Regions from separate parts of the Lysinibacillus sp. NPDC058147 genome, predicted to be linked through region 3. Evidence: riboswitches for the same ligand, from Rfam matches in the RefSeq annotation. Region 3 holds a riboswitch; each other region holds the start of a gene.

The links. Region 3 has a riboswitch for cobalamin ahead of cobT (nicotinate-nucleotide--dimethylbenzimidazole phosphoribosyltransferase). Riboswitches for the same ligand answer to the same signal wherever they lie in the genome.
Region 1: another riboswitch for cobalamin. It lies ahead of nikA (nickel ABC transporter substrate-binding protein); the one in region 3 lies ahead of cobT (nicotinate-nucleotide--dimethylbenzimidazole phosphoribosyltransferase).
Region 2: another riboswitch for cobalamin. It lies ahead of ACFVT8_RS07945 (ABC transporter substrate-binding protein); the one in region 3 lies ahead of cobT (nicotinate-nucleotide--dimethylbenzimidazole phosphoribosyltransferase).
Region 4: another riboswitch for cobalamin. It lies ahead of ACFVT8_RS03975 (energy-coupling factor ABC transporter permease); the one in region 3 lies ahead of cobT (nicotinate-nucleotide--dimethylbenzimidazole phosphoribosyltransferase).

The regions. Positions count from the first base shown of each region.
Region 1 is NZ_JBHVUJ010000004.1:396,224-399,385, reverse strand. It holds gene nikA (nickel ABC transporter substrate-binding protein) at 1-1,346, opposite strand, end outside; cobalamin riboswitch at 1,635-1,827, opposite strand; gene ACFVT8_RS14670 (DUF1572 family protein) at 1,970-2,506, opposite strand; gene ACFVT8_RS24575 (hypothetical protein) at 2,677-3,162, opposite strand, start outside.
Region 2 is NZ_JBHVUJ010000002.1:518,658-521,819, forward strand. It holds gene ACFVT8_RS07940 (precorrin-3B methylase) at 1-425, opposite strand, end outside; gene ACFVT8_RS07945 (ABC transporter substrate-binding protein) at 478-1,479, opposite strand; cobalamin riboswitch at 1,647-1,832, opposite strand; gene ACFVT8_RS07950 (GTP-binding protein) at 2,012-3,162, shown strand, end outside.
Region 3 is NZ_JBHVUJ010000003.1:158,160-161,321, forward strand. It holds gene ACFVT8_RS10320 (trimeric intracellular cation channel family protein) at 1-475, shown strand, start outside; gene cobT (nicotinate-nucleotide--dimethylbenzimidazole phosphoribosyltransferase) at 583-1,638, opposite strand; cobalamin riboswitch at 1,752-1,929, opposite strand; purine riboswitch at 2,218-2,316, shown strand; gene add (adenosine deaminase) at 2,382-3,162, shown strand, end outside.
Region 4 is NZ_JBHVUJ010000001.1:822,568-825,729, reverse strand. It holds gene cobJ (precorrin-3B C(17)-methyltransferase) at 1-18, opposite strand, end outside; gene ACFVT8_RS03980 ((2Fe-2S) ferredoxin domain-containing protein) at 23-394, opposite strand; cobalamin riboswitch at 534-717, opposite strand; cobalamin riboswitch at 937-1,121, shown strand; gene ACFVT8_RS03975 (energy-coupling factor ABC transporter permease) at 1,435-2,181, shown strand; gene ACFVT8_RS03970 (energy-coupling factor ABC transporter substrate-binding protein) at 2,183-2,455, shown strand; gene cbiQ (cobalt ECF transporter T component CbiQ) at 2,459-3,162, shown strand, end outside.

The sequences.
Region 1 (3,162 bases), on a different contig from region 3:
AGTGTTGCTGATTCGTTTGCGAAGCTATGCGGGTCTGTTGGTGGACCATTAGTACGCCAAAAATTAATATCTACTTGATTATCCATCAATTTTTGGAGCCCTACCATAACATCAGCGCCTTCAAGATTTAGTTGGACGCCTATTTTTGCTAATTCTCCTTGCATTAATTCTGCCATAGGTTTTTGGATGGCATCTGTTGCAATATAGATTAAATCTAGTTTAAGAGGTTGCCCATTTTTAGAACGGATTTTATCACCTTTTTGTAATGTCCAACCTGCTTCATCTAATAACTGCTTGGCTTTTTCTGGACTGAATAGGATTGGTTTCAAATCAATATTGGCATACGGAATAGCATCCCAAAACAGTGTATTGGCAACTTTTTCTGTACCATGGGTAATGCTCTCAACCATTTGTTCTTTATTAATAGCGTATTGAATAGCCTGACGTACTTTTAATTCTGCTAATGGACCAGATTGTGTATTAAATAGCAATGCACGTGTAGATAAAGGTTCAGATATAGCCGTTTTGTATTTACCGCTATCTTTTAAGAAAGTGTAGTTATCTAAGCTAATAATGCCACGGCCATAAATTAAATCTAATTCTTCATTTTCAAATGCCAGTGACATAGATTCTGAATCAGGAATAATTTTCACTTTTACTTTGTCCACCAGTGGCTTTTCACCCCAATAATGTTCGTTGCGGCTAAAAATTGCGGATTCATCTTTTTTGTATTCGGTTAATACCCATGGACCTGTTCCAATCGGAGCTTTTATTCCTTTATTAGTTGCATCTCCCTCAGGGAATCCGTTATCCCCTAAAAAGCGGAATGGTCGAACAAACGCCAGTTCGTTTAATACAGGGTAATATGGTTCATCTAACTGTAAACGAATTGTATAGTCATCTTTTTTCACAACATCTACAATATGATTCACCATCCCCATCCAGGAGTGTGTTTCACGATCTGCTAAAACTGCATTAAAATTACGAATGACATTATCTGCATTAAAGGCTGTCCCATCAGAGTATTTGACATCTTTTCTAAGATGAAATATGTAAGTTTTTTTATCGTTGGAGATTTCCCAACTCTCTGCTAATTTCGGCGATATTGTCCCGTCATCGTTATATTCTACCAATGATTCATACACCATTGCTTGGGCAGTCATTTGGTTTGGTAGATAAGTATGCGGATTTAATGGCCCTATATCTAGTGGCCAGCCAATTGTTATCATTTTTCCTTCGTTATCTTTTGTTGTACTTCCATTACCTTCATTCGAGCTTGAACACCCTGCTAAAATGATTAACATCAGCAATAGAATGAAAGGTAATAAATTCTTTTTGAATAACATTATTTCTGCTCCTGTCTATTTATTGGTGCTAGAAAGACACAAAATACTTCTAATTTAAAACTCATAGCATTCGGGGAACGCCGCTAAAAGTGTAAATTGCGCCGCTAACTAAGCATATGAAGCCGCTAAAACCCGATATTCCGCCGCTAACCTTATTCGCACCTCACTTTGATGTAAACTACTATGTTTAGAAAAAGGCATAAAAAAATCCTTATTCAAATATGAATAAGGATAGAAAAACTCATCATTAAAAGCCTTCCATCCATCTCCCTATCTTTCGTAGCTCTACAATGAATCTAACTACAAGCAGGCATTCTGGCTTATGAATCTTCATTTTGCTTCACCTTCCCAAGTACTTACTCAGTGGTATTTGAAACAAAACTCCTCATTTACAGCTGCGGGACAGCATGGGATTTACACCCATTTTCCTTTTAATTGAGTGAAAAATTATTTCACTCAAACTTGTAATGATAATTATTAAATTTAGTAATAAACATAACATGCTTCAAAGACACACGTCAATTTTATTTTCTGAATATAATAAAGTTTTGAGATATTTAAAGGCTTTATTATAGTATATTCCATCATAAAAGCCATCTCACACTAGTGAGACGGCCCCATTTCTATTGTTGATGTTTTTTTACCATAGACTCTGTAAAAGCCTGAGATTGACCCTTTGGAATACTTAATGTTTGCCAATCAGTGCCCCTTAGTTGCTTTGCGATGTAAACAATTTGACCGACATGTTGTGAGTAGTGGGACATTTGTCTTTCGATAGCATCTATCACGGAATGCTGTTCTCCTCTTATCGTTACAAACCCTTGTAAATCAGCTTCCGTTAATCTTTGTAAAGCATTTAAAAATACTTGCCATCCCTTTTCCCATACTGTTATAACCTCTTCTTTTGTCTGAAGGCTATCAGTAAATTCATCATCACGATTTCTCGTTGCTTTCTCGCCATCTGTCGTTAGAAAGTCAGTCCATCTCGATATCATATTGCCACTAACATGTTTTACGATAACGGCAATGCTATTGGATTCCTCGTTAAAAGCCCAGTGTAGTTGTTCATGATCCAATTGTGAGAGTGTTTTATCACCTTGTTCTTTCACACTTTTAAATCTTTTTTGAACTACATTTAAATACGTTTGCGCTACCGTCATTGTTGAACCCCCATCCTCTTTTCTACTATTTTAATATAGACAGAATGAGATGTGCCAATTTGGTAACTAGTTGGTGACAAAAATTAAGTAATACTTACTAGAGGGTTTTAATCACCACTAATTTCTAAGCCTTCACCAATCGAGCTTTTACAGTCAGTTTATCTTCCACCTTATTTCTTTGCTTTCCATGAATTTAAGTGTGGGATAAATTCTCTTACAAGAGCAACCATTTTTTCTTGTGCTTCCTGTTGATCACCATTTAATTGATAGCCTATTTGATATACATAGCCATTATAATATGTATAAAACTCATTGGCTCTTGTATTCATTTGATAAATGCGCTTGTCTGTATCATTATAATTATAATATACATACGCGAAAAATTTATCTGGTGTCATCGCACGATAATACAAAGGATTCATAAAATTCAAACCTACATTCGTGATTTCCCCTGAAAAGTGCTGACTATCTTCCGTAACGTTATAGTTTCCTAAAGGATTATGATTTACATTTGTTACCGTCAAATTAATATATTGACGATCCACTCCAGTGAGAGACTTTTCTTTATAACTAAACTGAAATTGCTTTTGCAGGGTACCATCTTCCATCTCTGACGTTATAGCATAGACCTCCTGTGTATTTGATTTAAATGGAAG
Region 2 (3,162 bases), on a different contig from region 3:
ACCGCATTATAACAGGCAGAGGCACAGCCATTGACGTTTAAGCGTAATCTTGTAGGGACTGTTATTCCTTCTATTGAATGATATAGCTGTTCAGTAATCGGTGCTGCCTCCATCTTATCACCATCACAAAAGTCACAAGCCTTCATCGACACAATCGGCCCTTGCTTTGCCACATACAGACCAGCCTCTTCTAACTCCTCAATAGTATTTGCTACATCTACTGTTGGAATAGATAATAATATGCTGTAAGAGGCTGAGTATTTGATTGCACCTATTTCCCCTACAACCTTCGCTATTGTTTGAAATTGTAAGGGAGTGTAATGCTTATTAATAATACCTGGGCTTATGGCAAGACGTGTAAAATCTCCATTACTGTTTAGCTTTTCAAAGGTTTTGTCCGGTATATTCGTACGGAATGCGTTCATAAATACTTCTCCTTATGAAAAAGGAGCTAGCAAAACGCTAGCCCAGATTTTTTTAGTTTTTAAAGCTATCAGGATAGAAGCCTTTTGCTAATACTTGAATGGCTTCTGCAGCACGAACTCCTTCTGACGCAGCAGAAAGCGGTAAGATTACAAATCGTTCATTTTTTACTGCTTCCGTTTCTTTTAAGGCTGGATCATTTTTTAAGAAATTTATTTTTTCTCCCGCCGTTGTTTCACCGTAATCAACGACAACAACAACTTCTGGATTTCGTTCTACTACATCCTCTTTAGATACCGTAGTCCAACCGGATTCAACATCACCAAAAATATTTTTACCGCCAGCCATCGTTACAAGCTCGTTCATAAAGTTTTGTCCAGCAGTAAAGACATCTTTATCACCACTATCAAACACTAATACGCGCAGTTCTTTCCCTTCTTGTGGTAATTTTGCACGTACTTCATCTACATCTTTTGTCATTTTCTCGATTAAAACTTCACCACGATCCTCAACGCGGAAAATTTTCGCTATATTTCGAATATCTGTGAAAATATCATCTAAAGTAGGTTTCGTCATATTTGAGGCAGTATGTAAATATGTGTGAATCCCTAATGCCTCAAGTTCTTCAGGTGTACCGACACCTTTCTCTCCAAAGGCACTTTTCCAACCACCGTATAAAAAGTCTGCCTCAGCATTAATAACCTGCTCCTTTGTGGGATACTGTTCAGCTAATACAGGTACTTTATCGTAGGCAGCTTGTAGAGGCTCATAAATTTTATCATCTAAGTATGCAGTCCCTACCATTGAATCTTCTAAACCTAAAGCCAACATAATTTCTGTTACGTGTTGATTTAAGCTAATCGCTTTTTTCGGTGCTTCTTTATATACTTGTGTTGTTCCATTATTTTCAATTGTTATTTCTGTCGTTGCAGCTTGTGATGGCTCTACCTTCTCACCTTTTGCTGCAGATTCTGGTTTGTCCTTTGCGTTACACGCGCCTAGTACAGCGATCAATGCTATTACAAAGACAAGCCATACGTGCTTCCATTTCTTCATGTCCTCTTCTCCTTTGTTGTTAAATATATAAAAAGAAATCATTAGACTTCTTTGCTCCCGAGTTAGGTTTCTAGAAAAGGGCATAAAAAAATCCCCTTGTTTCCAAGAGGTTAGCATAGCGAAAGAAAGGTTCTTCAACCGTTCACTATCTCCATCCTCGTGGTTTAAGTAAAAAATATATATTGGCAGGTATCCTGGCTTAGGTTCATCATCTATACGCCTTCCCATAGTGTTGCTACAGTGGCATCTCGTATAGACTCCCCATTTACAGTTGCGGGACAGCATCGGATTTGCACCGATTTCCCTTTTAAGCAAATGACAAAATCATTTGCACCAATACGTCGTTTTTATTTAATTGTAATTGATATCGAAAGATTAGCAGATTCACAATCTCCGAAAATATTAAAAAATTATAATCATAAATATATTAACACTATTCCGACATAAACACTAACGATTTTTAAACGAAATATTTTTCATTCCAATTCTGTTACAATGTTGATAAATGAATTAATAGAAACGAGGATTTTTTATGCATGTAACAATTGGAGTACTCGCACACGTAGATGCAGGAAAAACAACATTTTCTGAGCAGTTGCTTTTTCATACAAACAGTATTCAAGCCCGTGGACGAGTGGATCACCAGGATACATTTCTAGACAACCATGAACTGGAGCGTCAGCGGGGCATTACGATTTTTGCGGAGCAAGGTCGCATGACGATTGGAAACGATACATATACGTTAATTGATACACCTGGACACGTCGATTTCTCGCCGGAAATGGAACGTGCCATTCGGGTTATGGATTATGCCATTATAATTGTTAGTGCAGTTGAAGGACTACAAGGTCATACCGAAACAGTGTGGCAACTTTTACGCCAATATCACGTCCCAACCTTTTTCTTTATCAATAAAATTGACCGTGAAGGTGCAGATGTTGAAACCGTTATGGCACAGCTTCAAAAGGATTGCTCTGAGGATGTACTGTTCGTAGATGAACCGCTCCGCCCCGACTTTGTATCAACTCACATAATGGAGTGGATCGCTGAACGTGATGAACAGCTTCTGGATGCTTTTCTTAATGAGACATTGGATAGCTCTAGCTCCCTTACTCATTTACAAACAATGGTTAAACAGGAAAAGGCCTTTCTATGTTTTTCTGGCTCTGCCTTGAAAGATATTGGGATAAAAGAATTTCTAGCTCAGCTTCCCCTACTTACAGAAACAAATTTTCTTAATGATGCCCCGTTCCAAGGTGAGGTGTTTAAAATTCGTCATGATGGACATCAACGCTTAACTTTTTTAAAGGCATTGCAGGGCACATTGCATGTGAGAGATGAATTTTTCTTTGGAGATGCAACAGAAAAAGTGACTGAAATTCGCCTATACAATGGTAGCCGTTATGATACCGCTCAAGAAGTAGAAGCTGGAGAGATTTTCGCAGTTAAAGGGATTAGCGAGGGAAACATCGGAGATATCATTGGTTATTCAAGTAACCCGAAGCCCTATGAATTAGTACCGACTTTACAGGCAAAAGTACAATATGAAGGCGATCAACATATAAAGGAAGTATTAAAAATTTTCCGCACACTTGAAGCAGAAGAACCATCTTTACGTGTGCTGTGGCATGAAAAATTTCAAGAAATTCATGTACATATTATGGGTGTCATCCAACTCGAAGT
Region 3 (3,162 bases):
AGCTATACGAAACTTACTTATAGGTTTACCTGTAACAACACTGTGGGGGCAGGATATGATGTTCCAAATTGCCATTGCAGCCATAACAATTTTTTTCTTATTTCCACACCGACTTATTCAGCATTGGCATCGCTGGGGCAATTTCACTGACGCTATTGGGTTATCGGCATTTGCAATTCAGGGTGCCCTTTATGCAGTCAAGCTTGATATGCCTATTAGTGCCGTTATTGTAGCTGCTGTCTTAACAGGATCTGGTGGTGGAATTGTTCGTGATTTATTAGCTAGACGACAACCATTAGTCCTCCGTGATGAAGTCTATGGTGTTTGGGCAGCACTAGCCGGGCTTATCATCGGACTTCAACAATTTTCAGGGGATCTCTTTTTATATGTATTATTTGGTGTGATCACAGTATTAAGAATACTTTCATATATGAAGAAATGGCGTTTACCGTTGCGGAGGTTGAATCGAGCATAGCTATACTGCTGCATAATAACAAGCCCAAATATCAGATTTGGGCTTGTTTCGAATTTATAAATTCCTTATTTATCTCAAACTCCGTGCATCCACAGCAGCGACTAAAGTTAATTTTTCAACAGCAACATAGCTTCTTCTAAAGTAGCCATATTTTTCATCATAGAGCAAGCTGCGTCCAAAATAGGAAAGGCTAAAGCTGCACCAGAGCCCTCTCCTAATCGCATATTCATCTGTAGCATTGGTTCAACTCCGAGCATTTCAGCAGCAATTTTTGCACCTGGTTCTTCAGAGGCATGAGATGGAATGATATAGTCTTTTACGTTGGGTTCGAGTTCGTATGCAATAAGTGCAGCAATAGTAGAAATAAAGCCATCAATAACAACCGGTTTACGATGTGCAGCTGCGGCAAGTATCACTCCAGCCATAGCGCCTATTTCTAATCCACCGACCTTTGCAAGAATATCAATAGCATCATCACGATTTGGTTTATTTAATGCAATAGCATTGTAAATGACTTCTACTTTATGTGCTATCCCCCCTGGTCCTACTCCTGCACCAAAGCCTGTCACTTCATTTGGATGACATTCGTGAAGAACCGATAATATTGCAGCACTTGGAGTCGTATTACCAATCCCCATTTCACCTGTCCCGAGTACATTGATTCCTTTTTTGATTTCTTCCGTTGCTACCTCAATTCCTACTTCAATGGATTGAATGGCTTCTTCCCTTGACATAGCAGGACCTTTTGCCATATTGTCCGTTCCATATTTAATTTTTTTTATGATAACACCAGCATCATGTGGAATATCTTCTTTTACACCAACGTCTACTGTGACAATTTTAGCATCTGTAATTTTTGCGATAGCACAGACTCCTGTTCCTCCTCTAGGAAAATTTAATGTTTGAAAGACCGTCACATTTTGTGGATTAGGTGTTACCCCTTCATCACAAACACCATGATCTGCTGCACAGACAATTATCGCTTTATTATCAATCGCAGGAAATAGGTCTCCTGTTATTCCGGATAGTTGTACAGCAAGTGCCTCCAGTTTGCCCAAGCTTCCAGGAGGTTTGCAAAGTGCATCTATGCGTTCCCTTGCCTTCTCCATCATTTTATTGTCAGCACTTTGAATGTTTTGAATCGTTTGTTGTAATAATTGCATGAAAATTTCCCCTTTCTTTTTTGCCCTTGTTACTCGAAGAATGATTTAGAGAAAAAATAAAAAGCCTGTAGTTTATTCCATAACAAATAAACTACAGACTTTTCCATCGTCTATATAACCGAAGCAGATAGGCAGGTCTCCTGGCTCAATTTCAACATTTCATAGAACCTTCCCAGAACGATGCTAGTGGCATTCTCTATGAAACTCCCTTTTTACAGTGGTGGGACCGCTAAAGCTTTTCACTTTATTCCCTATTCTCCCGCAATGGGCACCTAATGCTTTTATGCAATTACTTTAAATCTACGACAAAGTGTTTTTTGTGTCAATATATTAGTGAAATTGTATATTTCTTTCCAATGATATGAGTTATAAACTGATACGGAACTGAAGTACATCTATTGCCACAATTAATTTTAAACATCTTCTGGCAAAGAGAATTTTGGATATCAATCATTTCTATATCTAAAAAATTTTCATTCGAGAAGTGGTAGTAGAAATTGTTAGATTACAAGACATCCTGAATATCCTTATAGATCATGTTGACAACCCGAAATTTTTCTATTATCATATTAAAAATCGTAAATGAAAACAATAATATTTCGTATAACCCCAATAATATGGTTTGGGGGTCTCTACCAGGAACCGAAATTCCTGATTACGAAGAAAGTACAATACTTGTATTTTCTTTGTGGTCAGGAATTTTTTTGTATTTTAATCTAAACATTTATTTCAGGAGGTCAATAATGAACTTTTTAGCATTGCCAAAAATTGAACTACACTGTCATTTGGACGGAAGCCTTAGGGCTGAAACTATTATCGATATTGCACAGAAGGAAGGCATTCAGTTACCTACTTTTGATAAGGATGAACTACAAAAGGAGCTGATTGCTCCGTTAGAATGTGAATCCCTTGATGAATATTTAAAAAGATTTTCTCTTCCTAATTTAGTAATGCAGTCTAAGGAGAACTTAAGAAGAATTACTTTTGAGCTATTTGAGAATGCAGCAAGAGAAAATGTGAAATATTTAGAAGTCAGATTTGCCCCGTTACTTCACACACTACAAGGTCTTAGTGTTGAAGAAGTTATTCAAGCTGTTATAGATGGTATGAGGGACGCTGAAAGCCGTTACGAAATAAAGGGAAATATAATCCTGTCTTGCATGAGGACGATGTCTGTTGAAAGTGCATTCGAGGTGGTTGAAAAGGGGAAAAAGTTCCTTGGAGAAGGTGTAGTGGCAATTGACCTATGTGCATCTGAAGAAGAAGGCTTTTGTGAAAAATTTGTAGATCCAATCGCTTTAGCCAAAGAATATGGCTACAGAGTCACTATTCATGCCGGTGAAACAGGAATTGGTAAAAACGTTCTAGAGGCTGTTGAACTGTTGGGTGCTGAAAGAATAGGACACGGAGTATTTATTAAAGATTGTGCCGAGGCATATAAGATTGTAAAAGAAAGACAGGTAGTGCTTGAAATGTGTCCAACAAGTAATGTCCAAACGAAAGCTGTTCATCATTATTCTGAAC
Region 4 (3,162 bases), on a different contig from region 3:
CTTACCTTTTTGCGCCATTTTGCTACCCCTCTTTCACCTTTTCAATGCCTTTAATGGCTGTTGTTTGCGCTGTACGCTGTAACGAACCTTCACGCAATGTAAAAACATGCTCATTATGTAACGCTTCATGATTCAAATCTTGTACGAGTGCTCTCGCATGCTCCATTGTCGGCACTCGGTACCAATTCCCTTGAGGATAAGCAATGACAACACAAGCATCCTTACATCTGCCATTACAGCGGGTCCTTGTCGTATGTATTTCTTTATCAAGCGCTAGTAACTGTATTTCATCACGGATTGCCTGTGTAATGTCCTCAGCATCTTTTTTCATACAGCTACTACCATTGCAAATAAAAAGATGTGTTTTCATCCCCTCTAAATTCCAAGTTGTCATAGTTTTTCTCCCCTCATTTGCTTTTTAGGAAAAAGAAAAACCTTTACTCTAGACGAAGAGTAAAGGTTTAGTAGAAGCCAAATAAAAACGAATATATACAGGTACTCGCTCTCGCTTCAACTTCTCCCTCCGAAAAGTTTGCATGCATCATCACATAAGCAGGTTTCCTGACTAAAGCTTCCTTTTACTTTCGCGCCTTCCTAGTTTTCACTAGTGGCATCCGCGATTTCATCAGCTATTACAGTAGCGGGGGCTGTATCGGATTCTCACCGATTTCCCTATTATCTTGAAAATATTCAAGCACTTATGGACGTTTTATATGAATTTATGTAATTAAAAACTGTTTCTATCATAGCTTATTTTTTTAAAATTTCAATATTTCTTTTTTAATTTGTGACAATTTTTTTAAAATTTCATAGAAAAAACGCGATATCCAGTTTATATTTATCTAAATTTTCGATATAGACTATCAATTTAAAATTTTTTCACAAAAAGTATAGCATATATATGGAAATTCGTGTTACACTTTGTCGTGAAATCTCACAACTTCAACTTTTTTCGGTGCGAATTGTTCAGCATTTCGCTTAAAAGGGAAGCCGGTTCAAGTCCGGCGCGGTCCCGCCACTGTACTAGGGAGTTTTATAGAAAATGTCACTGTCCAAAGGATGGGAAGGCCTATAAAACATTGAACTTAAGCCAGGAGACCTGCCGAAAAATATGTGATCGTTTCAACCTACGAGGATGGGTGTGCGGCTTAGCAGATTAGAATTTTATTTGCTTTTTTTAGCTATGCACTTTTCCACTACGGAAAAGTGCTTTTTTTCATTCAGAAGAGATTAGTTCTCAAAGTGGTAGTACAGATATGGTTCCATCCGAGCCAAAAAACCACTGAATGAAAAAAAGCCTCCGGCGGATGTCACGGATTTTGAAAGGAATGAATTGTGCTTGCACAATTCTAAATCCGGACGCAATTACGCCATGGCGAAATTGTATCGCTCGCATACTAATTCGAAAAATTTTAAAGCTAGGAGGAGAGATTTTTGAAATTTTCAGGTTGGAAGCTTAGTTATTTTTTATTGGCCTTTTTATTCGTGCCAAATCGTGCATTTGCAATGCATATTATGGAGGGCTTTTTGCCAATCGAATGGGCGATTTTTTGGTGGGTCATTTCGATTCCATTTATTATTTTAGGATTACGTTCTATTCGTAAAACTATTGATGAAAATCCTGAAACAAAAATGATTTTAGGTCTATCAGGTGCCTTTGCCTTTGTGCTATCAGCCTTAAAAATTCCTTCTGTAACGGGGAGTTGCTCGCATCCAACTGGAGTTGGGCTTGGAACAGTTCTTTTTGGTCCACTAGCAATGAGTGTTATCGGAACAATCGTGTTATTATTCCAAGCTTTACTTTTAGCACATGGTGGGCTTACAACATTAGGTGCAAATACCTTTTCTATGGCAATTATGGGCCCTATTATCGCTTACTATGTATTTAAGGGCTCACAAAAAATGGGACTATCATTTTCCCTCGCTGTCTTTTTAGCAGCAATGCTTGGTGATTTAGGTACATATGTTGTCACTTCTGTACAATTAGCTCTTGCCTTCCCTTCTGAGGTCGGAGGCTTTATGGCTTCATTCACAAAATTTGCTGGTATTTTTGCGTTAACACAAATTCCTCTTGCTATTAGTGAAGGAATTTTAACAGTAATTGTTATGAACTTCCTGAAGAAATACAATGTGAGTGAATTAAAAGCTCTCCGTGTGTTCTCAGCAAAGGAGGCACACTAAAATGAAAAAAAATTTACTACTCATAGCCATTGTTGTGTTATTAGCAATCGTTCCCCTATTTATTCAAAAAGGTGCAGAATTCGGAGGAGCTGATGGCGAAGCAGAGGCAGCAATTAGTGAAATAGATGCTAATTACGAGCCATGGTTCGAAAGCTTATGGGAGCCACCAAGTGGTGAAATTGAAAGCTTATTATTCGCACTACAGGCTGCTATCGGCGCTGGATTTATCGGCTATTTCATCGGCTTAATGCGCGGCAAACATAAAGAAGGTTAAGCGATGTTACTCATTGATAAGTATGCATATTTGAATAAACTAGCGTCTGTTCATCCGCTAGAAAAAATGGCGTTATCTCTTGGACTACTTATATTGTCGCTTATCATGAAAGATGAACGAATTTCACTCATTACTTTTATTGTGATGAGTGCTTTTATCATTATAGGCGCAAAGATCCCTGCTAAATATTACGCTAAATTACTCTTACTACCCGGATTTTTTTTACTATCAAGTTTAGTGTCAATTTTAATTTCTATAGCGCCAACAACTAGCACACTACCAACGCACATTTGGTCATTTTCACTTAATAGTTGGACGATTTTTATTGGCAGTGCTAGCCTCGTGATAGCGCAACAACTTTTTTTCATCGTCCTTGGAAGCATTAGCTGTTTGTATTTTTTAATTCTCACAACATCAGTCCAGTCTATTTGTTACGTCCTACGACAATGTCGACTTCCAATTCTATTTGTAGAGCTAGTAGAGCTAACATATCGTTTTATTTTTATCTTTTTAGATAGTATGCAAAAAATCCATCTTGCCCAGCAGGCTCGTTTAGGATACAGCTCCCCTATGCAATGGCTTCGCTCAGTATCAATGCTGATTGCAGCTTTATTTGTCGAGATGTTCCAACGTAGTCGTGAGCTAAACAATGCGATGGAAGCACGTGGTGGCGAAACAGTCTATTGGCAGGATGATGTTATCTATAA